Regions from separate parts of the Kitasatospora sp. NPDC001175 genome, predicted to be linked through region 2. Evidence: predicted binding sites of a transcription regulator. Region 2 holds the regulator's gene; the other holds the start of a gene.

Region 1 (15,539 bases), on a different contig from region 2:
CGGCGGCAGCGGTGTGGTCGTCCTGCCCTGCGGCGCGGGCAAGACCCTGGTCGGCGCGGCGGCGATGGCCGAGGCCAAGTCGACCACGCTGATCCTGGTCACCAACACCGTCTCGGCCCGGCAGTGGAAGCACGAGCTGGTGAAGCGGACCTCGCTGACCGAGGACGAGATCGGCGAATACAGCGGCACCCGCAAGGAGATCCGTCCGGTCACCATCGCCACCTACCAGGTGATGACCACCAAGCGGAAGGGCATCTACCCGCACCTGGAGCTGTTCGACGCCCGCAACTGGGGCCTGGTGGTCTACGACGAGGTGCACCTGCTGCCCGCCCCGGTCTTCAAGTTCACCGCCGACCTGCAGGCCAGGCGGCGGCTCGGGCTGACCGCGACCCTGGTCCGCGAGGACGGCCGCGAGGGCGACGTCTTCTCGCTGATCGGGCCCAAGCGCTTCGACGCCCCGTGGAAGGAGATCGAGGCCCAGGGCTACATCGCACCGGCCGACTGCTGCGAGGTCCGGGTCACCCTCACCGACTCCGAGCGCCTCGCGTACGCCACCGCCGAACCCGAGGAGCGCTACCGCTTCTGCTCGACCACGGCGACCAAGCGCCGGGTGGTGGAGGCCCTGGTCAGGAAGCACAAGGACGACCAGACGCTGATCATCGGTCAGTACATCGACCAGCTCGACGAGTTGGGCGAGGCGCTCGGCGCGCCCGTGATCAAGGGCGAGACCAGCAACCCCCAGCGCGAGAAGCTCTTCGACGCGTTCCGGAACAAGGAGATCAGCGTGCTGGTGGTCTCCAAGGTGGCCAACTTCTCGATCGACCTCCCGGAGGCGACCGTCGCCATCCAGGTCTCCGGCACCTTCGGCTCCCGCCAGGAGGAGGCCCAGCGCCTCGGCCGGGTACTGCGGCCCAAGGCGGACGGCCACGCGGCGCACTTCTACTCGGTGGTGGCCCGCGACACCGTGGACCAGGACTTCGCCGCCCACCGGCAGCGCTTCCTGGCCGAGCAGGGCTACGCGTACCGGATCATCGACGCCGACGACGTGTGAACGGGTGACGGCCGGTCATGATGCGGCCGGCCGTCAGAGCTTGACGCCGTCGCGCCCGAGGAAGACCACCCGCGCGGCGGTGTCGAGCATGATCCCCACGGTACGGACGGCCTGGGCCATCGGGCCGCGGCGGCGGCTGTCGCCGACGGCACCCCGGCCGGGTCGGTGCTGCTTGATGCGTTCGCTGTTCATGCCCTCGACGTTAGGCGCCGTGCCACCGCCCGGTCGTCAGCCCGAAGGGCGCGATGACCTGGCCCCAGGTCCTTCTCCAGGTGTACGACACCCCTACGTCAAGGCGTACGTGAACCCTGAGAAAACGATTAGCGCCGGGCTCGGCGGCGGTCTAGGATCTCCGGTCTTGCCCCCTCCCGAACCGTGGTGCCAACCGTCGGCAGCCGTGGGAGGTCCCGGCCGGTCGGCAACCGGTCGCGTCCTTCACTGTGAGCTACGACGAGTCCGCCGCCCCATCGCGAGGACGGCCGGGAAGGTTCGCTGTGCACGCCCCCATCGACCACTCCGCCACCGACCCCCTGCAGCGCGAGCGCGACCACCTGGCCGCCTCCAGGTCCGCGTTGAAAGCCATGCGCGAGGACGTCGAGTCCCTCGACCTGCGCGACGTCACTGGCACCTGGGTCTCCGCCGCCGTCCTGCAGAACCAGATCGAGCAGCGCATCGCGGCGCTGGCCGACCTCGCCCACACCCCGCTGTTCTTCGGCCGGCTGGACTACCTGCACGCCATCAGTGAGCACCTGGCCGAGGACACAGGAGGGGGCGCGCGAAGCGCTTCGGGCAAGGGTGGTGGTGGGCGACGGGCGGGCGAGCGGTTCTACATCGGCCGCCGGCACGTGCACGACTCGGACGGCGACCCGATGGTGATCGACTGGCGCGCACCGGTCTCCCAGCCGTTCTACCGGGCCAGCCGCACCGACCCGATGGACGTCGAACGCCGCCGCCGGTTCGGCTACACCGGCGGCGAGTTGACCGCGTACGAGGACGAGAACCTCACCGACCCCGCCGAGTCGGACACCCGCTCCGCGCTGCTCGCGGCCGAGATCGAGAAGCCCCGCGTCGGCCCGATGCGCGACATCGTCGCCACCATCCAGCCCGAGCAGGACGAGATCGTCCGCGCCGACATCGCCGGCACCGTCTGCGTCCAGGGCGCCCCCGGCACCGGGAAGACCGCGGTCGGCCTGCACCGAGTCGCCTACCTGCTCTACGCGCACCGCGAGCGGCTCGCCCGCACCGGCACCCTGGTGATCGGTCCGAACCGCTCCTTCCTCCACTACATCGAGCAGGTCCTGCCCGCTCTCGGCGAGTTGGACGTGGCCCAGGCCACCGTCCAGGAGCTGGTCGGCCACGTCGAGGTCCGCGGCGCCGACACCGCCGAGGCCGCCACCGTCAAGGGCGACGCCCGGATGGCCGAGGTGCTGCGCCGCGCCGTGCGGTCCGGGATCAGCCTGCCCACCGAACCCTGCATGGTGATCCGGGGATCGCGCCGCTGGCGCGTTCCGGCGTACGAACTCGTCGAGATCATCGAGGAGTTGAAGGACCGGGACGTCCGCTACGGCGCGGCCGGGGAGGCGCTGCCGCAGCGCATCGCGCACGCCGTCCTGCTGAAAATGGAGCAGAGCGGCGAGGCCCCCGACGACCGGGTGCAGGACGCGGTCGCCCGCAACTCGGCGGTCAAGGCGGTGGTCAAGCAGTGCTGGCCGCCGGTCGACCCGGCCAAGCTGGTGCACCGGCTGCTCACCGACGCCGAGTTCCTGGCCGAGTGCGCGGAAGGGATCCTGGACGCCGAGGAGCAGGCCGCGATCCGGTGGACCAAGCCCGGCCGGTCCCTGAAGACCGCCCCCTGGACCCCGGCCGACGCCGTACTCGTCGACGAGGCGGCCGACCTGGTGCAGCGCACGCCCTCGCTCGGGCACGTGGTGCTGGACGAGGCGCAGGACCTCTCCCCCATGCAGTACCGGGCCGTCGGCCGTCGCTGCTCCACCGGCTCCGCGACCGTCCTCGGCGATCTCGCCCAGGGCACCACCCCCTGGGCGACCGGCAGTTGGCCCGAGGCCCTGCAGCACCTCGGCAAGCCCACCGCGCACATCGAGGAGCTCACCACCGGCTTCCGGGTGCCCGAGGAGGTCATCGCGTACGCCTCCCGACTGCTTCCCGCGATCGCCCCCGGGCTGGCGCCGGCCACCTCGATCCGCGACACCCCGGGCTCGCTGGCGATCGACCGCGTCCTCGACGGGCCGGACGGGCTGACCGAGGCCGTGATCGAGGGCTGCCGCAAGGCCCTCGCCCGTGAGGGCTCCACCGGACTGATCGCCGCCGACGACCGGATCCCGCTGCTCGCCGAGGCCCTGACGGAAGCCGGACTGCCGTTCCTCGCCCCCGGCACCGAGACCAGCACGGAGGCTCGGCTGACCCTGGTCCCGGCCTCGCTCGCCAAGGGTCTCGAGTACGACTACGTGGTCCTGGACGAACCCGCCGCGGTGGTCGCCGGCGAGCCGGACGAACGCACCGGCCTGCGCCGCCTGTACGTCGCCCTGACCCGCGCGGTCTCGGGCCTCATGGTGGTCCACTCCGAGCCGCTGCCGGAGCAACTGCGGGGGTAGCGAGCGGGGTTGCGGGGAGCCTCGGCCGGTCGCAACTCCCCGCACTCCGGCCGCCTCAACCGTCCAGCAGGGCGCGCCATTCGGCGACCTCGGCGGGGTCGACCGGGGAGGCCCAGCCGTTCTCGCGGACGGCGCTGCCGATGTGGAAGGCGTCGAAGCCGGCCGCCCGCAGCCCAGGGACGTGCTCGGCGCGCAGCCCGCCGCCGACCAGGATCCGCTGCCGATATCCCGGTTCACCGGACTTGGCCAGTTCCTCGGTCAGGACGTCGAGCCCGGCGTCCACGCCGGCCGCCGCTCCTGAGGTCAGGAAGGTGTCCAGGCCCGGCAGTTCGCCGACCGCGGTCCGGACGGCGGCCCGGTCGGCGCTGTGGTCGAGCGCCCGGTGGAAGGTCCACCGGCAGCCCGCGACAGCCTCCGCGACGGCGGTGGTCGCGGCCAGGTCCACGGCACCGCCCGCGTCCAGGAACCCGAACACGAACTCCTCGGCCCCCTCGGCCCGCAGCGCGGCGACGCGGTCGCGGAGCTCGTCCAGATCGCCCGGCGCGAAGCCGTCGCGGATCCGCAGCATCACCCGCAGCGGAATGGCGACGGTGGCCCGGATGGCGGCGAAGTCGGCCACCGAAGGGGCCAGTCCGTCGGCGGCCATGTCGGCGACCAGTTCGAGGCGGTCGGCACCGCCGGCCTCGGCAGCCCGGGCGTCCTGCGCCGTCAGTGCGATGACTTCGAAAATTGGTCTAGACATATCGTTACCTTGCCACACCCCGGGCCGGCGCCCAAGCCGGCGCGCGGGCCCCGCGTCGCGCGCCCGGCCCACCACATCCCGGGATGGGCCGGGCGGCGACGTCCGCCGAGGTCAGGCGGCTGCCGGCGGTTCGTCCTTCGCCCGTACGGCCTTGACGAGCCGGAGTGCGGCCAGCGGCAGTACCACCACGAACCCGACGGCCGCCAGCATGCCGATCGGACCCTCGAAGCCGTTCAGGAGGCTCAGCAGGTTGAAACTCACCAGCAACGGCAGCGCGCCGACGACCATCCCGGCCGGCCACAGCCGACGCCGGTGCACCGCCAGCAGGGGCAGGATGGCCAGCAGAAGCTGGAGCGGCCGCCAACTCGGGTCCCAGAACAGCGGGGTGTGCAGATAAGCCTGGCCGAACATGAGCAGCCAGGGCAGCACCGCACCCGCGAGCACCATCGGCAGCGTCCGGCGGGAACGGCCGCTGAGCAGGTCCGGCGGCGCCATCAGCAGCATGGCCAGCCACACCAGCGGCACGCTCACCACCCAGACGAGGCCGAGGAGGGAGGCGGAGAAGAGGGCCCTCCCCGCCAGCAGCGCCAGGCCGGGAACCGACGCCGCCACACCGGTCCAACGCGCCACGCCCCACCGCCCGGCGACGGCCGCCACCGCCGCCAGCGCCCAGGAGGCGACCAGGGCGAGCTGCCACGCATGCCCCTGGCCGCTCGACGACGGGTCGACCAGCCCGGAGAGGCAGAGCCAGAACCCGAGGCCGGCCCCCAGCACGAACGGCACCGCCTGTGCGACCACCTGTCCCGGTACACCACCGGAGACCAGCCCGGTCCGCACCCGCAGGCCGTGCCCGGCGATGCCGGCGAGTTCGCGCAGGCGCAGCAGCCGCCCACCGCCCACCGTCACCGACTCGTACACGGCGATGATCTCCTCACCGCGGTCGTCCCGGTACCACTCCGGGTACAGGCTCAACGCGGCCTTCAGCGAACGGTCCGTCATGCCGTCACCCCCCTCAGCCTCGGACGGGCGGTGGACAGTCGACGCTCCGCCTCCACGACCACGGCGCGCAGACGCTCGGTCTCGGCGCTCAGCGCCGCACGTCCGCCGTCGGTGAGCGCGTACGTGCGCCGGGCGCGCCCGTCCACCACCTCGTCACTGGCGACCTCGATCAGCCCCTGGCCCAGCAGACGGTCGAGAGCGCCGTAGAGGGTGCCGGTGCGCATCCTGACCCGGCCGTCGGAGATCGCGGCGACCTCCTGAATGAGGGCATAGCCGTGCCTGGGGGCATCGGCCAGCGCGGTGAGCAGGAGCAGTGTGGGCTCCTGCATGGATCGCTCTGTCATGCGACTACATATATCGGCGAACTGCATATGCTGTCCACCGGCACCAGCAACGCTCCTGACCGTTCGTCCGATCCGGCCGACGCACGGTCAGCCCGACCCGCCACAATGACGGCATGCCGACCGAGACCCACCCGCTGCTCAAGGACTGGAACGCGCTGCTGACCCGCTGCGGCGCCACCGCCGACCCCGCGCCGTACGGGCGCGACCTGCTGGAGCGCTGGGCCGAACCCCAGCGCCGGTACCACACCACGGCACACCTCGCCGCGGTGCTCGGCCACGTGGACGGGCTGGCCGGGCACGCCGAGGACCCGGACGCCGTCCGACTGGCGGCCTGGTTCCACGACGCGGTCTACCGGTCGGACCGGTCCGAGAACGAGGAGCGCAGCGCCCGGCTGGCCCTCCGCGCACTGCGCGATGCGGGCCTGGCCGAGGAGTTGACCGCCGAGGTGGCCCGGCTGGTCCGGCTCACCGTCACCCATCGCCCCGAGCCCGGGGACGGCAACGGCGAGGTGCTCTGCGACGCCGACCTGGCCGTGCTCGGCGGACCGCCCCAGGCGTACGCGGCGTACGCGGCAGCGGTACGCGAGGAGTACGGCTTCGTCCCCGAGGACGCCTTCCGGGCCGGACGGGCCGCCGTGCTGCGGCAGTTGCTCGATCTGCCCGCCCTCTACCGCACCCCTGAGGCCCGGGAGCGCTTCGACGCCCAGGCCCGGGTCAATCTGGCCGCCGAACTCGACACGCTCGGCGGGTCATAGGCGCGGCCCCACCGGCCATGGACGCGGCCGCGCGGTCAGCGGGCCATGGCCTTGCGCCGGCGCAGCCCGGCGGCGGTCAGCCGGACCACCAGCTCCTTGCTGCCGACCGGCTGCGCACCCAACCGCAGGGCGTCCTGGTAGCGGGCGGCCGGGATGTCGTAGTGGTCTCGCTCGAACGCGCGCTCGGGAGCGCCGAGTTCGCAGGCGAAGGCGTGCAGTTCCTCGTACGAGACGTCGCTGACCAGGTGCGACCAGAGCCTGCCGTGGCCCGGCCACACCGGGGGGTCGATGAGGATCACGTCAGCTGCCCGACCGGCGCCACCACGATGCCGTTCTTGCCGCAGACCCAGTGCGGCTCCGGCCCCAACTCGGGCTCCACACCGAGAGCGTGCGGGTCGCCCTCGGCGGCGCAGGCGGTGCACAGCGGCCAGCGCCCGTACGCCTCCAGCAGCGCGTCCTGCACGTCCTGCGCCAGCAGCCCGAGCACGAAATCCGTTCCGTCCGGCCACTGCTCCAGCCACCAGCGCCGGTGCGTCACGGCCTTCTCGACCATCGAGACGACCTCCGCCTCGGCCACGTCCCGGGCGGTGAGGTCGGCGAGGATCAGGGCGCGGGCGGCGTGCAGTGCGGTTTCGATCTCAGAGCTGGCCATACCCCGATTCTCCCGCAGCTTCCTTGGCCGTCGGGACGCCGTCCGTCTTCACAGGACGATCTCCGTGCCCAGGCTCTGATAGACGCCCACGCCTGGCGGCAGGCACTCGATCAGGGCCCGGTGGACCTCCTCGGCGATCATGTTGTGGTCCACACCGGGCGGAGGCACCAAGTGGATCTTCCCCTCGTCGATCTCGGCGCGCCAGCCCTCCGGGACGTCCAGCTCCCGCCAGGTGTTCAGCAGATAGTTCCAGTGCAGACCCGGCTCGACAGCCATCGCGGTCACCGCTGACCTCCCCCCTTCCTCGTGACGCTGATCGCACTCACCGTACGGGTCCTCAGAGCCGCCGAAACCGTCCATGCGCCCAGCGTCCCACGAACGGGTGACCGCTTCCGGGAACGCCGCGAGGGCGGCCTCCCCGCTGTGGGGAGACCGCCCTCGTGGACGATCAGAACTCGCCGATCCTCGGGGAGGATCAGAAGTCCATGTCACCGCCCGGCATGCCGCCGCCGGCCGGGGCAGCGGCCTTCTCCGGCTTGTCGGCGATGACGGCCTCGGTGGTCAGGAACAGCGCCGCGATGGACGCGGCGTTCTGCAGCGCGGAGCGGGTGACCTTGGCCGGGTCGATGATGCCCTCGGCGACCAGGTCGACGTACTCGTTGGTGGCCGCGTTCAGACCGTGGCCGGCGGGGAGGTTGCGCACCTTCTCCACCACGACGCCGCCCTCGAGGCCGGCGTTGGTCGCGATCTGCTTGATCGGGGCCTCCAGCGCGACGCGGACGATGTTGGCACCGGTGGCCTCGTCGCCGTCCAGCTCGAGCTTCTCGAACGCGACACCGGCCTGCAGCAGGGCGACGCCACCACCGGCGACGATGCCCTCCTCGACGGCGGCCTTGGCGTTGCGGACGGCGTCCTCGATGCGGTGCTTGCGCTCCTTGAGCTCGACCTCGGTCGCGGCACCGGCCTTGATGACGGCCACGCCGCCGGCCAGCTTGGCCAGGCGCTCCTGCAGCTTCTCGCGGTCGTAGTCCGAGTCGCTGTTCTCGATCTCGGCGCGGATCTGGTTCACGCGGCCCGCGACCTGCTCGCTGTCGCCGCCACCGTCGACGATGGTGGTCTCGTCCTTGGTGATGACGACCTTGCGGGCGGTGCCCAGGAGGTCCAGGCCCGCGTTCTCGAGCTTGAGGCCGACCTCCTCGGAGATGACGGTGCCACCGGTGAGGATGGCGATGTCGCCGAGCATGGCCTTGCGGCGGTCACCGAAGCCCGGGGCCTTGACGGCGACGGACTTGAAGGTGCCACGGATCTTGTTCACGACCAGGGTCGACAGGGCCTCGCCCTCGACGTCCTCGGCGATGATGACCAGCGGCTTGCCGGACTGCATGACCTTCTCCAGCAGCGGGAGCAGGTCCTTGACCGAGCCGATCTTGGAGTTGGCGATCAGGATGTACGGGTCCTCGAAGGACGCCTCCATCCGCTCCAGGTCGGTGGCGAAGTAGGCGGAGATGTAGCCCTTGTCGAAGCGCATGCCCTCGGTGAGCTCCAGCTCCAGGCCGAAGGTGTTGCTCTCCTCGACGGTGATGACGCCTTCCTTGCCGACCTTGTCCATGGCCTCGGCGATCAGCTCGCCGATCTGGGTGTCGGCGGCGGAGATGGAGGCGGTGGAGGCGATCTGCTCCTTGGTCTCCACGTCCTTGGCCTGGGCCAGCAGCTGGTCCGAGACGGCGGCGACGGCCTTCTCGATACCGCGCTTCAGGGCCATCGGGTTGGCGCCGGCGGCGACGTTGCGCAGACCCTCGCGAACCAGGGCCTGGGCCAGCACGGTGGCGGTGGTGGTGCCGTCACCCGCGACGTCGTCGGTCTTCTTGGCGACCTCCTTGACGAGCTCCGCGCCGATCTTCTCGTACGGGTCCTCGAGCTCGATCTCCTTGGCGATGGAGACACCGTCGTTGGTGATCGTGGGGGCGCCCCACTTCTTCTCAAGGACGACGTTGCGGCCCTTGGGGCCCAGCGTCACCTTGACTGCGTCGGCAAGCTGGTTCATGCCACGCTCAAGGCCGCGGCGAGCTTCCTCGTCAAACGCGATGATCTTGGCCATCGGAAGTGGTCCTCCAGGACACGGTCGACTGCTCGGACCAAGAGGTGCCCGCGACGGACGGCACCCAGGAGCGGGGGTCCTTTCCCCTGCCGCTCCCCGGAACCTCACCGACCCGGTCCGTTGTCACTCTCGAGCGGAGAGTGCTAACGCCAATGATTAGCACTCTGGGATACCGAGTGCAAGCCCAATGCGACAGTGTCGACCGGGAGTCGGCGATCACGAGCGGCCGCCGGTGTCCGGATCCGGACACCGGCGAAGACAGCAGTGGACCCGCACGACGGGGGTCGTACGGGTCCACTGCTCGAACAACGTTGTGAGCGCCAGCTCGTGACCGAGCCGAGGGCTCCGCAGGCCGGAAGGTCAGACCGCAGCGGCGCGGACCATGTCCGCCTGCGGGCCCTTCTGCCCCTGGGAGATCTCGAACTCGACCCGCTGGCCCTCTTCGAGGGTGCGGTAGCCGTCCATCTGGATCGCGCTGTAGTGGACGAACACGTCCGCACCACCGTCGACCGCGATGAAGCCGTAGCCCTTCTCCGCGTTGAACCACTTGACGGTGCCCTGAGCCATTCCGAACTCCCCTTGTGCTGTGCTGGCCCTTCACGGACCCGCAGGGTGCGGGCCCAGGCTGGTAGGCCGGCCCGAGGAAACCCCCCTGGGCGCAGCCGTGCACGCCGCAAACCTCCGCCGCCTCCCGGGAGTTGCCGGGCCGACGGGTGATTGCGTGCGACCGCCGCTGAATGTATCCGGACAGGTGCCCTCTGCAACAGGCCCAACTTCCGGGAATTCCATCCGGAAGTTTTCGGATACCGCGGGATGAAAGCGGCAGACCGTGCCTATTCCCGCCGGGCATAATGGACGAACGCTCGCAAATCGCCGGTGAATTTCTGACGTCGTCCTGACATCTTCTGCGGCAGACTGTCCAAGGTCCGTCTTAGCGGCCGGAAGAGCCCTGTGTATGCGATCGGCCGTCAGGGCGTCGGGGGCGGGCCCGCCGCGGGCCGCGTTCCCGGGGTTGGCCGGCGGGATGCATGCCGGTATCTGCGCACTTTACCGCCCCTTCGGGCCACCCTTTTCCACCGGCACGCCGAGAGCCGCCGACCGGCACGGAAATAGCCATTCCATGCCCGTCGACGGCTCCCGGTGTGCTAGTCCCGCGGCATCCGGAGCGGGTGCCGGCCGGTCAGCAGCCGCCGGCCACCGCGGGGATGACCGAGACGCTGGCGCCGTCCTTGATCTCGGTCTCCAGGCCCTCCGCGAAGCGCACGTCGTCGTCGTTGACGTAGACGTTGACGAAGCGGCGCAGCTTGCCCGCGTCGTCCAGGATGCGGGCGGCGATGCCGGGGTGGTTGGCGTCCAGGTCGGCGATGACGGCGGCCAGGGTCGCGCCCTGGGCGCTCACCTCGGCGGCACCGCCGGTGTAGGTGCGCAGGATGGTGGGGATGCGGACGGAAGCGCTCATGGTGCGAAGCTCCTAGGTGCGGTGGTGTCTTGGGGCCGGGAGGGAGCGGGCGGGCGTCAGACGGACGCCAGGCCCGCAGCGCGGAAGGAGTTAAGCGTCGGGCGGATGGTGGCGGTCAGTCCCGCGTCGGCCACCGCGTCCAGGGTCTTCAGACCGTCGCCGGTGTTGATCGCGACGGTCTCCTTCGACGGGTCCAGCCGACCGGTCTCGACCAGCTTCCTCAGCACGCCGACGGTCACCCCGCCCGCCGTCTCGGCGAAGATGCCCTCGGTCCGGGCCAGCAGCCTGATCGCGGCCACCACCTCGGCGTCGGTGACGTCCTCGACCGCGCCGCCGGTGCGGCGGGCGATGTCCAGCACGTACGGGCCGTCGGCCGGGTTGCCGATCGCCAGCGACTTGGCGATGGTGTCCGGCTTGACCGGGCGGATCACGTCGCGGCCCGCCTTGAAGGCCGCGGAGACCGGGGAGCAGCCCTCGGCCTGGGCGCCGAAGATCCGGTACGGCCGGTCCTCGACCAGACCGAGCCCGATCAGCTCCTGCAGGCCCTTGTCGATCTTGGTGAGCTGGGAGCCAGAGGCGACCGGGACGACGATCTGCTCCGGCAGCCGCCAGCCGAGCTGCTCGCAGATCTCGTACGCCAGGGTCTTGGAGCCCTCGCCGTAGTACGGACGGAGGTTGACGTTGACGAAGCCCCAGCCCGCACCGGCCGGGTCGCCGATCAGCTCGGAACAGAACCGGTTCACATCGTCGTAGTTGCCCTCGATGCCGACCAGTTCGCCGCCGTAGACACCGGCCATCACGACCTTGCCCCGCTCCAGGTCGTGCGGGATGAACACGCAGGACCTGAACCCGGCCCTGGCCGCCGCCGCACCCACCGCGCCGGCCAGGTTGCCGGTCGAAGAGCACGACAGGGTGGTGAAGTTGAAGGCTCGCGCCGCCTCGATGGCACAGGCGACCACCCGGTCCTTGAAGGAGTGGGTCGGGTTCCCGGAGTCGTCCTTGATGTGCAGCTGCGCGCTGAAGCCGAGTTCGCGGCCCAGGTTGTCGGCCTTGACCAGCGGGGTCCAGCCGGGGTTCAGGTTGGGCTTGCCGGCCACGTCGGCCGGGACGGGCAGCAGCGGGGCGTAGCGCCAGATGCTGGCCGGGCCGGCCTCGATCCGCCGGCGCAACTCCTCGGCACGGTACGACCCGAAGTCGTAGGCGATCTCCAGCGGGCCGAAGCACTCCAGGCAGGCGAAGCTCGGACCGAGCGGGAAGCGGGTGCCGCACTCGCGGCAGGACAGTGCGGCGGCGGGGCCGAGGTCGACGGTGGCGACGGGTACACGGGTAGCGGTAGCCATGATGGCGAGGCCTCTCTCCTCATCTTCCCCGTGGTGCGGTCGCGCCACGGGCCGGAATTGGCACCTGTCCCGCCGGGGCCTGTGCGACAGCCGGGCGAGAAGGTTGCCGGGACGTCGACGGGCCGTTCCCTCAGTCCCTCTGGATGAGCTCTGTGAAGTTGTGATCGCGCTGGTCACGCTGCTCGGCCGGCCCCGCGGTGCGAAGCCCCGGGCCGAGTTACGAAGACTGTAGCCGAAGGTGTCAAGCTCGAAGGGGAGCGTCCGACACACGAGATGAACCCGACAGTTTCCGCCCGAGCGCAAGGAGCGACACCGTGCCCGACCAGCCGACCCGCCGAGTCGAGGGGCGCGCCGATGCCGCAGTGCCGATCGGCGGCTGTGCCGCCCGCGACGGACGACAGGCGGCGAACGAGCACCGGGTTGAGGAGCGCCGGCACCGGATCGAAGCGCCCGGAGCCGAGCAGGCGGTGACCGCCCCCGAGGCCCTGCTGCCGGAGGTGGGGCGCTGGCTGCGCGAGCGCTCCTGGACGGCCGCCGACCGTCCCGTCGAGGCCCTGCTGGCGGCCAAGCGGGCGGCGGGCCGGGCGGGTACGGTCAGCGTGGTGCTGCCCGCGCTGGACGAGGAGCCGACGGTCGGCGAGATCGTCCGGACGATCCGGCGCGAACTGATGGAGCGGCTTGCGCTGGTCGACGAGCTGGTGGTGGTCGACTCCGGCTCGGTGGACCGGACGGCCGAACTCGCCGCCGCCGCCGGTGCCCGGGTGGTGCACCGCGACGACCTGCTGCCCCGGATACCCGCCGTCCCGGGCAAGGGCGAGGTGCTCTGGCGCTCGCTGCTGGCCACCTCCGGCGAGATCGTCTGTTTCATCGACGCCGACCTGCGCGAATTCGACCCGGTCTTCGTCTCCGGGATCATCGGGCCGCTGCTCACCGACCCCGGGATCCAGCTGGTCAAGGCGATGTACGACCGGCCGCTGGAGACCGCGGGTGCGGTGGTGCCGGCCGGCGGCGGACGGGTGACCGAGCTGGTCGCACGGCCGCTGCTCAACCTGCACTGGCCGCTGCTGGCCGGGTTCGTCCAGCCGCTGGGCGGGGAGTACGCGGCACGGCGTTCGCTGCTGGAGCGGCTGCACTTCCCGACCGGGTACGGGGTCGAACTGGGCCTGCTGGTGGACGCCCTGGACGAGGTCGGCCTGGACGCCCTGGCCCAGGTGGACGTCGGCGTCCGGCACCACCGACACCAGGACGGACAGGCCCTCGGCCGGATGGCGGCCACCATCTACCGCACCGCCCTGGAACGACTGGAGCGCACCCACCGCCTCAAGGCCGCGGACGACCTGGTCCACCCGCATCTCACCCAGTTCACCCGCGACCCGCTCGCCCGCGGCTTCGCCTCCCACACCCACCCGGTCGCGGCGTTGGAGCGACCCCCGATGCGGACGGTTCCCGAGTACACGGCGCGCCCCGCCGCCGGGTGAGGATCCGCGCGGGGTCGCCGCCGCGGTGTGTCGCCCGGGGTGCGCGTGGTTTGCAACCATTGCCGTCCGGCAAGGTTGAAGACGTGACTCCCCCTCTCGCGACGAGAGGGCTCCCACTTGGCCCCGTGGAACCTCACGGCGGCCGAGCCCTGACCGCTGCCCGTGGGCAGGTCACTGACTGTACGGGTCCGCAGCGCTCCCATCCACCGCGCACCGGGAGCCCATCCCTTCGGATGAATCCGCGGCCCTGAGAAGAGGACTGATGGCCGACTTCGCGACCGAACGTTCGAATCCGACCGGCAGGGCACCGATCCTGGTGGCCTCGAACCGCGGCCCGGTGTCCTTCAGCATCGAGGTCGACGGCTCACTGACCCCGCGCAGAGGCGGCGGCGGCCTGGTCTCCGGTCTCTCCGCGATCGACGACCCGTCCTCCGTCTGGGTCTGCGCCGCGCTCGGCGACGCCGACCGCGCGGCGGTCCGCCGCTCCCCCGAGGGCAGGCTGGATCTGGGCGGCTTCGACGTCGGCGGCCAGGCCGTGCGGATGCTCGACATCGACCCGGACACCTTCAACCGCGCCTACAACGGGATCGCCAACTCCAGCCTGTGGTTCGTCCACCACCTGCTGTACGACACCCCCTTCTCGCCGCTCTTCGACGAGCGGTTCCACCGCGCGTGGGAGTCCTACGGCGCGTACAACGCCGCCTTCGCCGAGGCCCTGGCCGCCGAGGCGGCCCCGGGCGCGGCGGTGCTCGTCCAGGACTACCACCTCTCGCTCACCCCGGCCCTGCTCCGCGAGATGCGGCCCGACCTGCGCATCGGCCACTTCTCGCACACGCCGTGGGCCCCGCCCGAGTACTACCGGATGCTGCCGGACGATGTCGCCGAGGCGGTGCTCGCCGGCATCCTCGGGGCCGACCGGGCGGCGTTCCTGACGCTCCGCTGGGCGTTCGCCTTCGCCGACTGCTGCGAGGCGGTGCTCGGCGCGACGGTGGACCGGGACGCCCTCACCGTCACCCTCTCCGGCCGCACCACCCGGCTCGGTGTGCACAGCCTCGGCGCCGACGCCGACTTCCTCCGCTCCCGGTCCCACCGGCCGGACGTGGACGCCAGGTTGGCCGCGCTGCGCGAGTCGGTCGGCAGCTCGGCGGACGGGACACCGCGCCGGACGGTCGTCCGGGTGGACCGCACCGAGCTGAGCAAGAACATCGTCCGCGGCCTGCTCGCCTACCGGCACCTGCTGCGCACTCGGCCCGAGTGGCACGACCGGGTGGTGCACATCGCCTTCGCCTACCCCTCCCGCCACGACCTGCCCGAGTACCGGGAGTACACGGCGGCCGTCGAGCGGATCGCCCAGGAGATCAACGACGAGTTCGGTACGGAGCGTTGGCGCCCGCTGATCCTGCACGTCAACGACGACTTCCCGCGCTCGCTGGCCGCCTACCGGCTCGCCGACGTGGCCTTGGTCAACCCGATCAGGGACGGAATGAACCTGGTCGCCAAGGAGGTGCCGGTGGTCTCCGACGCGGGGTGCGCCCTGGTGCTCTCCCGCGAGGCCGGCGCCCACGCCGAACTCGCCGACGACGCCCTGGTGGTGAACCCGTACGACATCGTCGCCACCGCCGACGCCCTGTACCGGGGCCTGAACATGCCCGCCGGCGAACGCGCCGACCGCACCAAGCGGCTGGCCGACGCGGCCACCGTACTCTCGCCCCAGCAGTGGTTCCTGGACCAACTCCGCGCGCTGGACTGACGGTTCCGCCACCAACAGGGCAGGGAGGGGGGCGCGGCTCGCCCGCGCCCCGCTCCGCCCCGAGGCCTGTCGGTTCAGCCCGCCGATTCGATCCGGTCCGCCAACTCGGTGAGCAGCTCGGCCAGTCCGGCGGGTCCGGGCACCGAAAGGTCAGCCTGCTCCGCGAGTTCGCGCACCTGGGCCTCGCCCGCCACCGTCCCGCTGCTGCACACCAGCAGGCCGGGCAGCCCGTCCGCCCGGCGCTTCTCGACGGCCGCGT
Region 2 (15,539 bases):
CGGCGGCCTGCCGGCCGTCCGGCGAGACGGCCAGATCGCGGACCCGGCCGAGTTGCCCCGGGGCCAGCCGGCGGCGCTCGGTGCCCAGCACGGCGGGAGCGAGCTCCAGCGCGTCGTCGCCCTCGGCGTCCGTCACCCAGAGCGCGCCCTGCGTGCCGTCCGCAACGGGTACCACCCGGACCAGCCTGGCCCGCACCCCCGGCGTCTCGGCCAGCACCCGGGACGGTCCCTGGCGGTGCGTCAGCCAGTGCACGCTGCCGCGCACCACCACTGCGCTGGCCCGGCCGGTGCGGTCCGGGGCGACGGTCTCCAACTGCCCGACGGCCGGGGTCGGATGCGGAGTGCGGCCGGCGCGCGGACCGGCCAGTGCGATCTCCAGCCGACGCGGCTCGGCGCCGCCCAGGTCGTCCAGGAGCCACACGTCACCGGCACTGTGCCAGACGATCCTGGTCCCGTCGGTGGCGGCGTTGCGGGCGTAGAACTCGCCGTCGCTGTGCCGGCGCAGGCCGCTGCCGTCCGGCAGGCTGGAGTACAGCTGCGCGACGCCCTCGTGGTCGGACAGGAAGGCGATCCGGCCGCCCGCCCAGAGCGGGGAGTGGATGTTGCCGTCCAGGTCCTCGTGCACCCGGACGAACTCCCGGTCGCCGATCCACAACTTGCCCGTCCGGCCGCCCCGGTAGCGCTTCCACCAGGCGGGTTCGCGGTTGGTCGGGCTGGCGAGCAGCGTCCGCCCGCCGCCGGGTTCGAAGGCCAACCCGCCGATCGGCCCGTACGGCAGCCGGACGGGCTCGCCACCGTCCAGCGGGATCGCGAACGCCCAGGTGCGGCGCAAGGTCGCCTGGCCCGCGCTGGTGATCGCGACCGGTCGGCCGTCCTCGGTCCAGCCGCACAGCATCGTCTGGGCGCTGCCCCAGTAGGTCAGCCGGCGGGCGGGGCCGCCCGCGGCGGGTGCGACATGGATCTCGGGCGCACCGTCCCGGGTCGAGGTCCAGGCGATGTGCCGCCCGTCCGGCGAGAACCTGGGGTGGCTGACGGGTGCCTGATCGGCCGTCAGCCGCCAGGCCCGACCACCGCCGATCGGCGCGAGCCAGATGTCGTCCTCGGCCACGAAGGTCACGAGGTCCCCGTGCAGGTGCGGATGGCGCAGATAGGCGCCGGCTGAGGTGTGCTGAACATCGGTCACGGGCGCCACCCTACGCACGCCCTTGACCTCGCGTGACGGGTTTCTCCCAAAGGCGGCCGGGGAGTTGTCCATGGGGCGCGGGTGGTGCACCGCCACGGGCGCGGGGGAGCGCACGCACCGCAAGGCAGTTCAGCCGCGCCCTGGCTCGCGGGGCGGACGGTGGCCCGTCAGCGCGGTGAACGGCGTGAAGCCGAACGCCCGACCGGGCCACCCCGAGTCCCGACCGGCGGCGGCCGTCCGCCGGTCCACGCGACGCCCCTGGCCGAGCCTCAGCCCCAGCGGCCGGTACGCCCGAGCAGGAGCGCCCCCGCCGCCACGCCCGCGGTGGACGTCCGCAGCACCGAGGGGCCCAGCCGGTACGGCTTCGCCCCCGCCTGCGCGAAGGCGGCCAGCTCGTCCGGCGACACCCCGCCCTCGGGCCCGACGACCAGCACGATGTCCCCGCTCGCCGGAAGTTCCGTGCTGGCCAGCGGCTCGGCACCCTCCTCGTGCAGCACCGCCGCGAAGGCCGCCTGGGCGAGCAACGGCGCGAGTTGACGCGTCGTCACCAGCTCGCGCACCTCGGGGAACCGCAGCCGCCGTGACTGCTTCCCGGCCTCCCGCGCGGTGGCCCGCCACTTGGCGAGGGCCTTGGCCCCCCGGTCGCCCTTCCACTGGGTGATGCAGCGGGCGGCGGCCCACGGGACGACCACGTCCACGCCGACCTCGGTCATGGTCTCGACGGCGAGTTCACCCCGGTCGCCCTTGGGCAGCGCCTGCACGACCACGATCCTGGGCGCCGGCTCGGCCTCCCGCCGCACCGCCTCGACGGTGACCTCCAGCACGTCCTTGCCGTGTACCGCGGCGACCGTGCCGTCCACGCCGAGCCCGAGCCCGTCCGCGAGGGTCACCGCCTCCCGGGCCTCCAGCCGCTTCACGGCGACGGCGTGCCGCCCCTCGGGCCCGTCCACCCGGATCACCGCTCCGGGCGCGGCCGTGGCCAGCCGGTCGGTCTCGACGACGAACACGGGCGCGGTCATGGCATTTCCCCAAACAATCTCATCGAGTAGCGACACAGCGACGCCCGGCGACCCTCGGGGAGTCACCGGGCGCCCGGAAGCTCAGCGGCTCAAAAGCGGCTCGAAAGGCTTCACCGGACCAGGGCCCGGAGCCTCAGCGTCCGTTGAAGGCGTCCTTCAGCCGCGAGAACAGCCCCTGCTGGCCCGGCGCGAACTGCCCGGACGGACGCTCCTCGCCGCGCAGCGCCGCGAGCCGCCGCAGCAGCTCCTCCTGCTCGGCGTCGAGCTTGCCGGGCGTCTGCACCTCGACGTGCACTATCAGGTCGCCTCGGCCGCCGCCGCGCAGATGCGTCACACCGCGGCCGTGCAGCGGGATCGACTGGCCGGACTGGGTGCCGGGGCGGATGTCCACCTCCTCCAGGCCGTCCAGGGTCTGCAGCGGCACCTGGGTGCCGAGCGCCGCGGCCGTCATCGGGATGGTGACGGTGCAGTGCAGGTCGTCGCCGCGCCGCTGGAAGACCGCGTGGCTGGTCTCGGCGATCTCGACGTAGAGGTCGCCGGCCGGGCCGCCGCCGGGGCCGACCTCGCCCTCGCCGGCCAGCTGGATCCGGGTGCCGTTGTCCACACCTGCCGGGATCTTGACGGTGAGGGTACGGCGGGCGCGCACCCGGCCGTCGCCGGCGCACTCGGGGCACGGGGTCGGCACGACGGTGCCGAAGCCCTGGCACTGCGGGCAGGGACGGGAGGTCATGACCTGACCCAGGAAGGACCGGGTGACCTGGGAGACCTCGCCCTTGCCGCGGCACATGTCGCAGGTCTGCGCGGAGGTGCCGGGTGCGGCACCCTCGCCGGAACAGGTGGTGCAGGTCACGGCGGTGTCGACCTGGAGTTCCTTGGTGGTGCCGAAGGCGGCCTCCTCCAGGGTGATCTCCAGACGGATCATCGCGTCCTGACCGCGCCGGGTCCGCGAGCGCGGGCCGCGCTGGCCGGAGGCGGCGCCGAAGAAGGCGTCCATGATGTCGGAGAAGCCGAAGCCCGCCGCGCCGGCGCCGAAGCCGCCCGCGCCACCGCCGCCGTTGGGCGACAGCGGGTCTCCGCCGAGGTCGTACACCTGCCGCTTCTGCGGGTCGGAGAGCACCTCGTAAGCGGCGTTGATCTCCTTGAACCGCTCCTGCGTCTTCGGGTCCGGGTTGACGTCCGGGTGCAGTTCGCGTGCCAGGCGCCGGAACGCCTTCTTGATCTCGTCCTGCCCCGCATCCCGTCGGACGCCGAGTACCGCGTAGTAGTCCGTGGCCACCAAATGCTCCGCTTGTTCCGCCTGTAGAAGTGCTTGCGACTGGTCGCCGCCGGTTCAACCAGCGGCCTGTGCTACGACTCGGCCAGGATCTGACCCACGTACCGGGCCACCGCTCGCACCGCCCCCATTGTGCCCGGATAGTCCATCCGGGTCGGACCGATCACCCCGAGTTTTGCCACACTCTGGTCGCCGGAACCGTAACCGACCGAGACGATCGAGGTGGAATTGAGCCCCTCGTACTCGTTCTCGTGACCGATCCGGACCGTCATCCCGGCGTCCGCCGTCTCACCCAACAGGCGGAGCAGGACCACCTGTTCTTCCAGTGCCTCCAGCACCGGCTGGATGGTGAGCGGGAAGTCATGTCCGAAGCGGGTCAGATTGGCCGTACCGGCCAGCATGATCCGCTCCTCGTTCTGCTCGGCCAGCGTCTCGAACAACGTGGCGAGCACCACACTGACCGTCGGCCGGTCCGACGGCTCGAAGGCCGCCGGGAGTTCCTCCAGCGCGCCGGGCACCTCGGGCAGCGGGCGGCCGACCGCGCCGGCGTTGAGTCTGGACCGCAGATCGGCCAGCACGTTCTCGCCGACCGCGCCGGGGCAGTCCACCAGCCGCTGCTCGACCCGGCCGGTGTTGGTGATCAGCACCAGCATCACCTTCGCCGGAGCCAGCGCCACCAGCTCGATGTGCCGCACCGTGGACCGGCTGAGCGAGGGGTACTGGACCACCGCGACCTGCCTGGTCAGCTGCGCCAGCAGGCGGACCGTGCGGGCCACCACGTCGTCCAGGTCGACCGCGCCGTCCAGGAAGTGGCGGATCGCCCGACGCTCCGGCGCACTCATCGGCTTGACCTCGGCCAGCCTGTCGACGAACAGGCGGTAGCCCTTGTCGGTCGGGATCCGCCCGGCACTGGTGTGCGGCTGGTGGATGTAACCGTCCTCCTCCAGCGCCGCCATGTCGTTGCGCACGGTGGCCGGTGAGACCCCGAGACTGTGCCGCTCGACCAGGGCCTTGGAGCCGACCGGCTCCTCGGTGCCCACGTAGTCCTGGACGATCGCGCGCAGTACCGCCAGCTTGCGCTCGTCCAGCGGACGACGGGACTCCAGCCGGCGCGCGTCCGGCTTGCGCTCGTCAGCACTGCGCTCGCTGTACACGGCACGCACCTCCGTCTTCGTCCGTTGAATCCCTTGGCCGACCGGCCTCTTGGCACTCTGGAAGGCAGAGTGCCAGAACCGTACTTGCCAGTGTACGGCCCGGGTCCGACGGCAGGAACGGGCCGCCCCGGTGATCCTTGTCGGATCCGGGGTACGAAGTCGGTGCCCCGGGGCGCCCGGAGTGGCAGCATCGAAGGCGAGCGATGTAACGAAGGAGCAGAGATGTCGGCTTCATCCCAGCACTCCCGCTTCGCACCCGATCGTGGTCTGACCGGGCGGATGGTCATCACCATGTTCCTCATCGGCCTGCTGTACGTGGGCTTCACGGGCGTACTGATCGTCCTGCTGCGCGGGGCGTGGCCGCTGATCGTGCTGATCTCCGGCGGACTCTTCGTGGCCCAGTTCTGGTTCAGCGACAAGATCACCGAGCGGGCGATGGGTGCCCGGCCGGTGAGCCCCGAGCAGCACCCGCAGCTGCACGGCACCATCGACCGGCTCTGCGCCATGGCCGACATGCCCAAACCCAGGGTGGCGGTCGCCGACAACGACATGCCCAACGCCTTCGCCACCGGCCGCAACCCGCAGAACGCGGTGGTCTGCGTGACCACCGGCCTGCTGCGCCGACTGGAGCCGGAGGAGCTGGAGGGCGTTCTCGCCCACGAGCTCTCGCACGTCGCGCACCGGGACGTCGCGGTGATGACGATCGCCGGTTTCCTCGGCGTGCTGGCCGGGATGATGACCCGGATCGCGCTGTACGGCGGCTTCCTCGGCGGCGGCAACCGGAACAACAACGACAGCAACGCGGCCATCGCCATGCTGGTCATCCCGCTGGTCAGCATGCTGGTGTACGCGATCAGCTTCCTGCTCACCCGGCTGCTCTCGCGCTACCGCGAGCTGGCCGCCGACCGGGCCGCCGCCCAGCTCACCGGCCGGCCGAGCGCGCTGGCCTCGGCACTCACCAAGGTGACCGGCCAGATCGCGGCCATCCCCAGCAAGGACCTGCGCCAGGCGCAGCCCTACAACGCCTTCTACTTCGCGCCCGCGCTCAGCGCCCGGGAGACCGCGAGCCAGCTGATGTCCACCCACCCGACGCTGGAGCAGCGGCTCGCCCAACTCGCCAGGATCTCCGCCCAGCTCGGCCACTGACCGCCACCTCGCACAAGGGGACCACCGTGGGATTCCTGGACGCCCTCTTCGGCCGCACCAAGCCGGTCAAGCCCGATCTCGACCAACTGTTCGCCGTGCCCTCGGCGGCCCTCACCCTGGAGGCCGCGGCCTCCTTCCGGCCGACCGGCCTCGGCTCGGTCTGCTTCGCCGCCGTGGAGGGCGGTGTGTTCGGCGAGGTGCAGCGCCAGGTCCGGGCGCTGCTGGACGCCGACACCGAGCGCGGCGGCACTCCGGTCGAGGCCAGCCGGGACTCCTACGGCTACTCCTGGCTGCTCGCCCGGCACTCCCCCGGGCAGCTGCCCGAGCTGGTCAACGACCTGCACGCGGTCAACAGCGAGCTGGAGGCGAACGGCTTCGGCCCCCAGTTGCTCTGCTCGATCGTGGCCTTCCAGGACGACGCGGGCCGGCCGTTGGGCCTGGTCTACCTCTACAAGCGCGGCACCTTCTACCCCTTCGCCCCGCTCCCCGGCGAGAAGCGCGACAACCCGCTGGAGATCCAGGTGAAGGCGCTGCTCGCCGACGACCTGCGGATCGAGCCCGACCTCTCCCGCTGGTTCCCGGTCTGGGGCGCACCCGGTCTCTGAGCGGCTACCAGGTGAACGCGGCCTCCGCGTGGGCGAGGTAGTACTGGATGTCCTGGTAGCTGAGCCAGGCCTCCCACATCTGGCGGGAGGCCCCGTCACCCCAGGGGTTGCCGAGGCAGATCCGGCCGCCGGGGACGTCCACGTCCTTGACGAAGTAGGCGTGGCTGGTGGCGAGCCGGCCGCCCATCAGGGTCTCCCGGTCACTCCCGTGCCCCTTGGTGCCGACGGTGACCGCCTGGCCCCGCGACTTGCGGTCGGCCATCTCATGGATCAGCCAGGGCGAGCTGATGTCGATCTCCTGCACCGGCTGGGCGGTCAGGAACGCCAGTGCCCGCGCGGCGTAACCGCCGTTGGCGATCTCCTCGTACCCCCGGTACCACTGGGCGACGGCCTTCTCGTAGTAGCCGGGCCAGGTCTCGGCGTAGCGCGGGTCGTCGCTGTGACCCTTGGCCCCGTACAGCATGTTGCCGACCATTGGCAGGTCGGCGACCACCGTCACGTCGTACGGCCGGCCGTTCTCGTAGAGCGTGAAGGTGACCGAGCCGTTGGCCTCCTGGCGCAGATGGCGCGGGGCGTAGGTCGGATTGGCCTGCAGCACGGCCTGCATGGCGGTGAGCATCCAGCAGGTGCCGAACCTGCCCTGGTCCATGTCCTGCCAGCTCATCGGCTCGGTGGAGGCCGAAACGCGCTGCCAGCTCTCGGTGAAGTACGCCCCGTCGATCTGGGCGAAGGGCCCGGCGGGCAGCACCCAGCCCGGCGTCCCGCCCCGCCTCTCGTCCTCCGGCAGCACCTGGTACGTCGGCTGGGTGCAGGGCATGGAGTCCCCGATCAACATGGTCGCGTACGGACTGACCGTGCGCAGCAGCCAGTTGAAGACCTCCTGCTGCCGGTAGAAGTCGTACGCCTCCTCCCCGCCCGCGTCGGTGACGTGCATCAGCTCGTCCCAGCGCAGCAGCCCCTGCGGGCCGAACCGCCGGATGACCAGGTCGAGTTCACTGGGCGGGAGCGGCACCAGCAGGTTGCCGACCTGGTCCAGCAGCGAGCGGGCCGGGTAGCGGTCGGTGTCGGCGAAGAGCGCGTCCCAGGCCCGGCGGCCGACCGCCTCGACCCGGGTCGGGTCCGGCGGCGGGCCCGGCGGCTGCCAGGGGCGCTCCACCACGGGGTGGCCGTCGGGCCGGTAGTCCAGCCGTTCGATGCCGACCTCGTCGGCGATCCCCTTGGCGATGTTCACCACCGCCATGACCCCGTGGCCGAACGGGATGAAATCAGCCACGTTGTTGGCCGCCTGCTGCCAGTTGTTGCGATGGTAGGCCACGCACCCTCCCCGGTCGGTTTTCCGCCGCTGCCCAGCCGATGAGCGGCTAAGAGGATACGAGGCTTTCCCGACACGGCCGCCGGTACCCCCGGTCACACGCGCGCCTGCTGAGTCAGCACCAGGTTTCATATAGTCAGCCGCATGCGCAGCAGGCAGTACGGACCCGACCTGACCCCGCCGTGGAAGCGGCCTCAGCCCGTGCCGGAGGTGGCCGCCGAACGTGACCTGGTGGTGGAGGAGGTGAGTACGGGGTTCTGCGGGGCCGTCGTGCGGTGCGAGAAGACCGCCGAGGGTCTGACCGTCACCCTGGAGGACCGCTTCGGCAAGCACCGGGTCTTCCCGCTGACGCCCCGTGGCTTCCTGCTGGAGGGGAAGGTGGTGACGCTGGTCCGCCCGGCCGGGACGGCTCCCGCCCGACAGCACAACGCGGCGGGGCCGGGCCGTACCGCCTCCGGTTCGATCGCGGTGCCCGGCGTGCGGGCCCGGGTGGCCCAGGAGTCACGCATCTACGTGGAGGGACGGCACGACGCGGAGCTGGTCGAACGGGTCTGGGGCGACGACCTGCGGATCGAGGGCGTGGTCGTGGAGTACCTGGAGGGGATCGACGATCTCCCCGCGATCGTCGCCGAGTTCGCGCCCGGCCCGGGACGGCGGCTCGGCGTCCTGGTCGACCACCTGCTGCCCGGTACCAAGGAGCACCGGATCGCCGCCCGGGTCACCGATGAGTCCGTGCTGGTCGTCGGCCACCCCTACATCGACATCTGGCAGGCCGTGAAGCCGGGGAGCGTCGGCATCCCGGCCTGGCCCGCCGTCCCGCGCGGCGAGGTTTGGAAGGAGGGCGTCTGCCGCCGCCTCGGCTGGCCGGTCGACGCCCCGGCCGCCTGGAAGCGCATCCTCGCCTCGGTCCGCAGCTACAAGGACCTGGAACCCGAGCTGTTGGGCAGGGTCGAAGAATTGATCGACTTCGTGACGACCGGTCAGCCGTAGGGCCCGGGGGCGTCCCGGCATGTCCGCCGGGACTCAGTCCACCAGGTCGCGCACCACCGCGTCGGCCAGCAGCCGCCCCTGGAGGGTGAGCACGGCCCGCCCGTCCTCGAACGCGGCCGAATCCAGCAGGCCGTCCGCCAGCGCGCGTTCGGCCGCCCGGCGCCCGTCGGCGGCGAGCAGCGAGAGCGGGCACCCCTCCCGCAGCCGCAGTTCCAGCAGGATCCGCTCGACCCGCCGGTCCTCCTCCGGCAGTACCTCCCGCCCCTGCGCGGGGGTTCGCCGTTCCGCGAGCGCCTGGGCGTACGCGGCGGGGTGCTTGCGGTTCCACCAGCGGACGCCGCCGACGTGGCTGTGCGCGCCGGGGCCCGCGCCCCACCAGTCGGCGCCGGTCCAGTAGAGCTCGTTGTGGCGGCACCGCCCGGCCTCGGTGGTGACCCAGTTGGAGACCTCGTACCAGGAGTACCCGGCGGCGCTGAGCGCCTCCTCGGCGATCAGGTAGCGGTCGGCGTGCACGTCGTCGTCCACCATGGGCAGTTCGCCGCGCTTGATCCGGGCGGCCAGCTTGGTGCCCTCCTCGACGATCAGTGAGTACGCGGAGATGTGGTCGGGCCCGGCGCCGATCGCGGCGTCCAGCGAGGCCCGCCAGTCGTCGTCGGACTCACCCGGGGTGCCGTAGATCAGGTCGAGGTTGACGTGCTCGAAGCCCTCGGCCCGTGCCTCGGCCACGCACGCCTCGGGCCGGCCCGGGGTGTGGTGCCGGTCCAGCAGGGAGAGCACGTGCGGACGGGCGCTCTGCATTCCGAAGGAGATCCGGTTGTAGCCGCCCTCGCGCAGCTCGCACAGGTACGCCGGGTCCACCGACTCCGGATTGGCCTCCGTGGTCACCTCGGCGTCGGCAGCCAGCCCGAACTCGTCCCGGATCGCCGCCAGCATCCGCACCAGGTCCCGAGCGGGCAGCAGGGTCGGCGTACCGCCGCCCAGGAACACCGTCCGCACCGGCAGGTCGGCGGAGCCCAGCACCCGCCGGGCGAGCCTGATCTCCGCGATCAGGTTGTCGGCGTACGTCTCCTGCGAGGCGACCGCTCCCGAGGAGCGCAGCTCGGTGGCGGTGTAGGTGTTGAAGTCGCAGTAGCCGCAGCGGGTGGCGCAGTACGGCACGTGCACGTAGAAACCGAACGGCCGCGTGCCCAGCCCGGCCAGGGCGTGGTCGGGCAGGGAACCGTCGGACGGCACCGGTTCGCCGTCGGGAAGTGCGGAGGGCATGCACCCATTGTCCCGTACGGCCCGAGTGATCTGTTCGGGCCGTACCCGCCGTCACGCCTCGTTGGCGCCCGCGTACATCTCGGCGACCGCGTCCGAGTAGGTCCGCTCGACCACCGGGCGCTTGATCTTGAGGCTCGGGGTCAGTTCGCCGTGCTCGACGTCCAGGTCGCGCGGGAGCAGCGAGAACTTCTTGATCGTCTGCCAGCGCTGGAGCTCGGCGTTGACCTTGCGGACGTAGCCGTCCACCAGCTCCCTGACCTCGGGGGTGGCGACCACCTCGGCGTAGCTGCGGCCGCCGAGGCCGCGTTCGCTCGCCCAGGGCATGATCACGCCCTCGTCCAGGGCGATCAGCGCGGAGCAGAAGTTGCGGCCGTTGCCGATCACCAGGATGTTGCTGACGAACGGGCAGAGCGCCTTGAACTTGCCCTCGATCTCGGTGGGTGCGACGTACTTGCCGCCGGAGGTCTTGAAGACGTCCTTCTTGCGGTCGGTGATCCGCAGGTAGCCGTCCTCGACCAGTTCGCCGATGTCGCCGGTGTGGAACCAGCCGTCCGGCTCCAGCACCTCCTCGGTCTGCTCGGGCAGGTTGTGGTAGCCGCGCATGACGCCGGGGCCGCGCAGCAGGATCTCGCCGTCCTCGGCGATCCGGACCTCGGTGCCGGGCAGCGGCAGGCCGACGGTGCCGATCCGGTAGTCCTCGGCACGGTTGACGGTGGAGCCCGCGCTGGTCTCGCTCAGGCCGTAGCCCTCCAGGATCGGCACGCCCGCGCCCTTGAAGAAGTACCCGATCTCGGGGGCCAGCGCCGCGCTGCCGGAGACCGAGCCGCGCAGCCGCCCGCCGAAGGCGGCCCGGATCTTGGCGTAGACCAGCTTGTCGGCGAGGGCGTGCTGGAGGGTCAGCGCGAAGGGCGCGCTGTCCCGGCCCGTGGCGATGCGGTTGGCCTGAGCGGTCCTGGCGTAGTCACGGGCGACCTTGGCCGCCCACAGGAAGATCTTGTACTTGGCGCCGCCCTCCGCCCTGGCCTTCCCGGCGATGCCGTTGTAGACCTTCTCGAAGATGCGCGGCGCGGAGGCCATCAGGGTCGGCCGGATCACCGGCAGGTTGTGGATGATCCGGTCCACCCGGCCGTCCACGGCCATCACATGGCCGGTGGCGATCTGGCCGGAGATCAGGGTCTTGCCGAAGACGTGCGACAGCGGCAGCCACATGAACTGCACGTCGTCGGAGCGCAGCAGCCCGCTCTGCTGCTGGGCCACGCCCTCGTACGCCCAGCAGTCGTGCACCAGGCGCACGCCCTTGGGGCGGCCGGTGGTGCCGGAGGTGTAGATCAGGGTGGCCAGCTGCTCCTTGTCGAGCGCGTCGACCGCCGCTTTGATCGCGTCGGGGTGCTCGGCGAGGTACTCGGCGCCGCGCTGCTCCAGCTCGGCCAGGGTCAGCACCTCCAGGTCCGCGGCCTCGGGGGGCTCGGCGGTGCCGTCGAAGAGGATCACGGTCCGCAGCTCGGGCAGCTGGTCACGCTGGGCGACGGCCTTGGCGAGCTGGGCGGCGTTCTCGGCGAACAGCACCTGGCTGGCGGAGTTGGCCAGGATGAAGGCGGTCTCCTCGGCGTTGGTGCTGGGGTAGACCGTGGTGGTCGCGGCGCCCGCGCACATGTTGCCGAGGTCGGCGATGATCCACTCAACCCTGGTGGAGGAGGCGAGAGCGACCCGGTCCTCGGGCTCGACGCCGATCGTCATCAAGCCCGCCGCCACCGCCTTGACCCGCTCGGCGGTCTGCGCCCAGGTCAGCGAGCGCCACTGCTCGGCGCCGGGAGCACCGTCCGCCGCGTGCTCGTCCACGGGCGCCGGGAACCGGTACGCCTCGGCGTCGGGCGTGGCGGCGACCCGGTCCAGGAAGAGGTGGGCCACCGAGGGCGGACGCCGCTCGATCATGGTGTGCGCGGTAGTCAACGATGACCTCCGGGGGCGGGTGGTCGGGGGTGAGGGCGGTGGCTGTGGGGGCAGGCCGACCGGCCCGCCTTATTAACTTGCCGGTAACAAGAGGGCCATATGCAGCCTAGGGCCAACCGCGCCGTTGCGTAAGAGGGTTCTGCAGGCCGGCACGTCGACGGACCTGCGGTGCAGCCGCACCGGACCGGTGCCGAGGGCACACACACGAAATCCGCCCGACCCCGAGCGGTCAAACTGCCGCAACCATCTGTGGAAGAGCTGAAAATAGGGTGCGAACCCCGAATCCGACCACGAGAGTGTCCAGGTGCTGATCAAACTCCTGCGTGCCCATCTGGGCCGCTATTCCAAACCGATCTCACTGCTGATCCTGCTCCAGCTCATCGCAACCATCGCCGCGCTCTACCTGCCGACGCTCAACGCCGACATCATCGACAGCGGGGTGGTGAAGGGCGACACCGGTTACATCCTGCGGACCGGCGGTGTGATGATAGCCATCACCCTGGCCCAGGCAGTCTGCTCGATCGGCGCCGTGTACTTCGGGGCGCGCACCGCGATGGCGGTGGGGCGGGACATCAGGGCCGCCGTCTTCGACCGGGTGCAGAGCTTCTCCGCCCGGGAGATGGGCCACTTCGGCGCCCCCTCACTGATCACCCGGACCACCAACGACGTCCAGCAGGTCCAGATGCTGGTCCTGATGGGCTTCACGCTCATGGTGGCCGCACCGATCATGTGCTTCGGCGGCATCATCATGGCGCTCAACCAGGACGTGCCGCTCTCCGGCCTGCTGCTGGTCGCGGTCCCCACCCTGGGCATCCTGGTCTCCCTGCTGGTGCGCCGGATGCGCCCGCAGTTCCGCACCATGCAGACCCGGATCGACGGGGTCAACCGGATCCTGCGCGAGCAGATCACCGGTATCCGGGTCATCCGGGCCTTCGTCAAGGACGGCCACGAGCAGGATCGGTTCGCCGGAGCCAACACCGAGCTGACCGAGGTCTCGCTGCGCACCGGCCGGCTGATGTCCTTCATGTTCCCCAGCGTGATGCTGGTCGTGAACGTCTCCAGCGTCGCGGTGATGTGGTTCGGCGGCCACCGCATCGACAGCGGCGCGATGCAGGTCGGCGCGCTGACCGCCTTCCTCTCCTACCTGATGCAGATCCTGATGAGCGTGATGATGGCCACCTTCATGTTCATGATGGTGCCCCGCGCCGAGGTCTGCGCCGAGCGGATCGAGGAGGTCATGGGCAGCGAGACCAGCGTGGTGCCGCCCACCGCCCCGGTCACCGAGTTGACGCGCCAGGGCCACCTGGAACTGCGCGGCGTCGACTTCCGCTACCCCGGTGCCGAGGCCTCGGTGCTGCGCGGCATCGACCTCGTGGCCCGGCCCGGCGAGACCACCGCCGTGATCGGCTCCACCGGCAGCGGCAAGTCCACCCTGCTCGGCCTGATCCCCCGGCTCTTCGACGCGACCGACGGCCGGGTGCTGGTGGACGGTGTCGACGTGCGCGAGCTCTCCCCCACACTGCTCGCCGAGACCGTCGGCCTGGTCCCGCAGAAGCCGTACCTGTTCTCCGGCACGATCGCCAGCAACCTCCGCTACGGCCGCCCCGACGCCACCGACGAGGAGCTCTGGCAGGCGCTGGAGATCGCGCAGGCCAAGGACTTCGTCGAGAAGCTGCCGGAGGGCCTGGACGCCCCGATCGCCCAGGGCGGCGGCAACGTCTCCGGCGGCCAGCGCCAGCGCCTGGCCATCGCCCGCGCCCTGGTCCGCCGCCCGCGGATCTACCTCTTCGACGACTCCTTCTCCGCCCTCGACTACGCGACCGACGCCAAGCTGCGCAGGGCGCTCTCCAAGGAGACCGCGGGCGCGGCCGTGGTGATCGTCGCGCAGCGGGTCAGCACCATCCGGGACGCCGACCGCATCATCGTGCTCGACGAGGGCGCCGTGGTCGGCAGCGGCACCCACCAGGAACTGATGGCCGACAACCCGACGTACCGGGAGATCGTGCTCTCCCAGCTCACCGAGCAGGAGGCGGCGTGACCAGCCCGACCACATCCCGGCAGGACGGCCGCAACTCCAGCTCCCAGGATGCGGCCGCCCGGCGTGGACCGGCCGGACCCGGCCGGTTCATGGGCGGCCAGGGCCAGGAGAAGTCGTTGGACTTCAAGGGCTCCAGCAAGCGGGTGCTCAACCTGCTGCGCCCCGAGCGGACCACCGTGGGCGCCGTCCTCACCCTCGGCGTGCTCAGCGTCGGCTGCGCCGTGGTCGGGCCGAAGGTGCTCGGCCACGCCACCGACCTGATCTTCGCCGGGGTGGTCGGCCGCGGACTCCGAGCCGACCTGACCCGCGACCAGGTGATCGAGGGCCTGCGCCACCAGGGCAAGGGCGGCATCGCCGACATGCTCGCCGGGGTGGACTTCACCCCCGGTCAGGGCATGGACTTCAACGCCATCGGCACCGTGCTGCTCTGGGTGCTGGCGATCTACCTGGCCTCCGCGTGCTTCGGCGTCGTCCAGGGCAGACTCGCCGCCCGCGCCATCAACAACACGGTCTTCCGGCTGCGCGAGTCCGTCGAGGCGAAGATCGCCCGGCTGCCGCTGAGCTACTTCGACAAGCAACCGCGCGGCGAGGTGCTCAGCCGGGTCACCAACGACATCGACAACATCGGCCAGTCCATGCAGCAGACCATGGGCCAGGTGGTGAACTCGCTGCTCAGCATCGTCGGCGTACTGGCGATGATGTTCTGGATCTCGCCGCTGCTCGCCCTGGTCGCACTGGTCTCGGTGCCGCTCTCGGTCATAGTCGCCGCGAAGGTCGGCAAGAAGGCGCAGCCGCAGTTCATCGCCCAGTGGAGGACCACCGGCACGCTGAACGCGCACATCGAGGAGATGTACACCGGCCACACGCTGGTCAAGGTCTTCGGCCGCCAGAAGGAGGCCGCCGAGATCTTCCAGCAGGAGAACGAAGCGCTCTACGCCTCCAGCTTCAAGGCCCAGTTCATCTCCGGCATCATCCAGCCCTCGATGATGCTGATCGGCAACCTCAACTACGTGGCGGTCGCGGTGGTCGGCGGTCTGCGGGTGGCCAGCGGCGCGCTGACCATCGGCGACGTGCAGGCCTTCATCCAGTACTCCCGGCAGTTCAGCCAGCCGCTCACCCAGGTCGCCTCGATGGCCAACCTGGTGCAGTCCGGGGTCGCCTCGGCGGAGCGGGTCTTCGAGTTGCTGGACGCCCCCGAGCAGACCCCCGAGCCCGCCATGCCGGAGCGTCCCGCCGAGTTGCGCGGCCGGGTCTCCTTCGAGGACGTCTCGTTCCGGTACGACCCGGAGAAGCCGCTGATCGAGGGCCTCTCGCTCAAGGTCGAACCCGGCCACACGGTGGCCATCGTCGGACCGACCGGCGCCGGCAAGACCACCATGGTCAACCTGCTGATGCGGTTCTACGAGGTCAGCGGCGGCCGGATCACCCTGGACGGGGTGGACATCGCCGCGATGTCCCGCGAGGAACTGCGCTCGGGCATCGGCATGGTGCTCCAGGACACCTGGCTGTTCGGCGGCACCATCGCGGAGAACATCGCGTACGGCTCCACCGGCGCCACCCGCGAGCAGGTGATCGAGGCCGCCAAGGCGGCCCACGTGGACCGCTT

The links. Region 2 encodes HrcA, which represses chaperone genes, less so after heat shock. Its sites were predicted from a motif close to TTNGCACTCNGNNNNNCNGAGTGCNAA; they were not measured.
Region 1: groL (chaperonin GroEL) is a predicted target of HrcA. The motif match lies at 9,410-9,436, and genes of this name have one in related genera.

Annotation. Positions count from the first base shown of each region.
Region 1 covers NZ_JBSFJU010000013.1:87,149-102,687, forward strand. Annotated here, with positions in the region: gene ACWDAK_RS12655 (DNA repair helicase XPB) at 1-1,051, shown strand, start outside; gene ACWDAK_RS12660 (hypothetical protein) at 1,085-1,243, opposite strand; gene ACWDAK_RS12665 (HelD family protein) at 1,546-3,663, shown strand; gene ACWDAK_RS12670 (copper homeostasis protein CutC) at 3,719-4,405, opposite strand; gene ACWDAK_RS12675 (hypothetical protein) at 4,517-5,404, opposite strand; gene ACWDAK_RS12680 (PadR family transcriptional regulator) at 5,401-5,748, opposite strand; gene ACWDAK_RS12685 (HD domain-containing protein) at 5,862-6,503, shown strand; gene ACWDAK_RS12690 (DUF4031 domain-containing protein) at 6,539-6,802, opposite strand; gene ACWDAK_RS12695 (hypothetical protein) at 6,799-7,155, opposite strand; gene ACWDAK_RS12700 (hypothetical protein) at 7,204-7,440, opposite strand; gene groL (chaperonin GroEL) at 7,631-9,253, opposite strand; gene ACWDAK_RS12710 (cold-shock protein) at 9,614-9,820, opposite strand; gene ACWDAK_RS12715 (ubiquitin-like small modifier protein 1) at 10,434-10,712, opposite strand; gene thrC (threonine synthase) at 10,769-12,052, opposite strand; SAM riboswitch class I at 12,069-12,202, opposite strand; gene ACWDAK_RS12725 (glucosyl-3-phosphoglycerate synthase) at 12,538-13,530, shown strand; gene ACWDAK_RS12730 (alpha,alpha-trehalose-phosphate synthase (UDP-forming)) at 13,793-15,280, shown strand; gene otsB (trehalose-phosphatase) at 15,355-15,539, opposite strand, start outside.
Region 2 covers NZ_JBSFJU010000005.1:108,012-123,550, reverse strand. Annotated here, with positions in the region: gene ACWDAK_RS05890 (S41 family peptidase) at 1-1,183, opposite strand, end outside; gene ACWDAK_RS05885 (16S rRNA (uracil(1498)-N(3))-methyltransferase) at 1,453-2,202, opposite strand; gene dnaJ (molecular chaperone DnaJ) at 2,336-3,478, opposite strand; gene hrcA (heat-inducible transcriptional repressor HrcA) at 3,550-4,563, opposite strand; gene htpX (zinc metalloprotease HtpX) at 4,852-5,775, shown strand; gene pspAB (PspA-associated protein PspAB) at 5,802-6,380, shown strand; gene ACWDAK_RS05860 (C2 family cysteine protease) at 6,385-7,695, opposite strand; gene ACWDAK_RS05855 (DUF3097 domain-containing protein) at 7,837-8,682, shown strand; gene hemW (radical SAM family heme chaperone HemW) at 8,716-9,945, opposite strand; gene ACWDAK_RS05845 (AMP-dependent synthetase/ligase) at 9,997-11,895, opposite strand; gene ACWDAK_RS05840 (ABC transporter ATP-binding protein) at 12,200-13,933, shown strand; gene ACWDAK_RS05835 (ABC transporter ATP-binding protein) at 14,023-15,539, shown strand, end outside.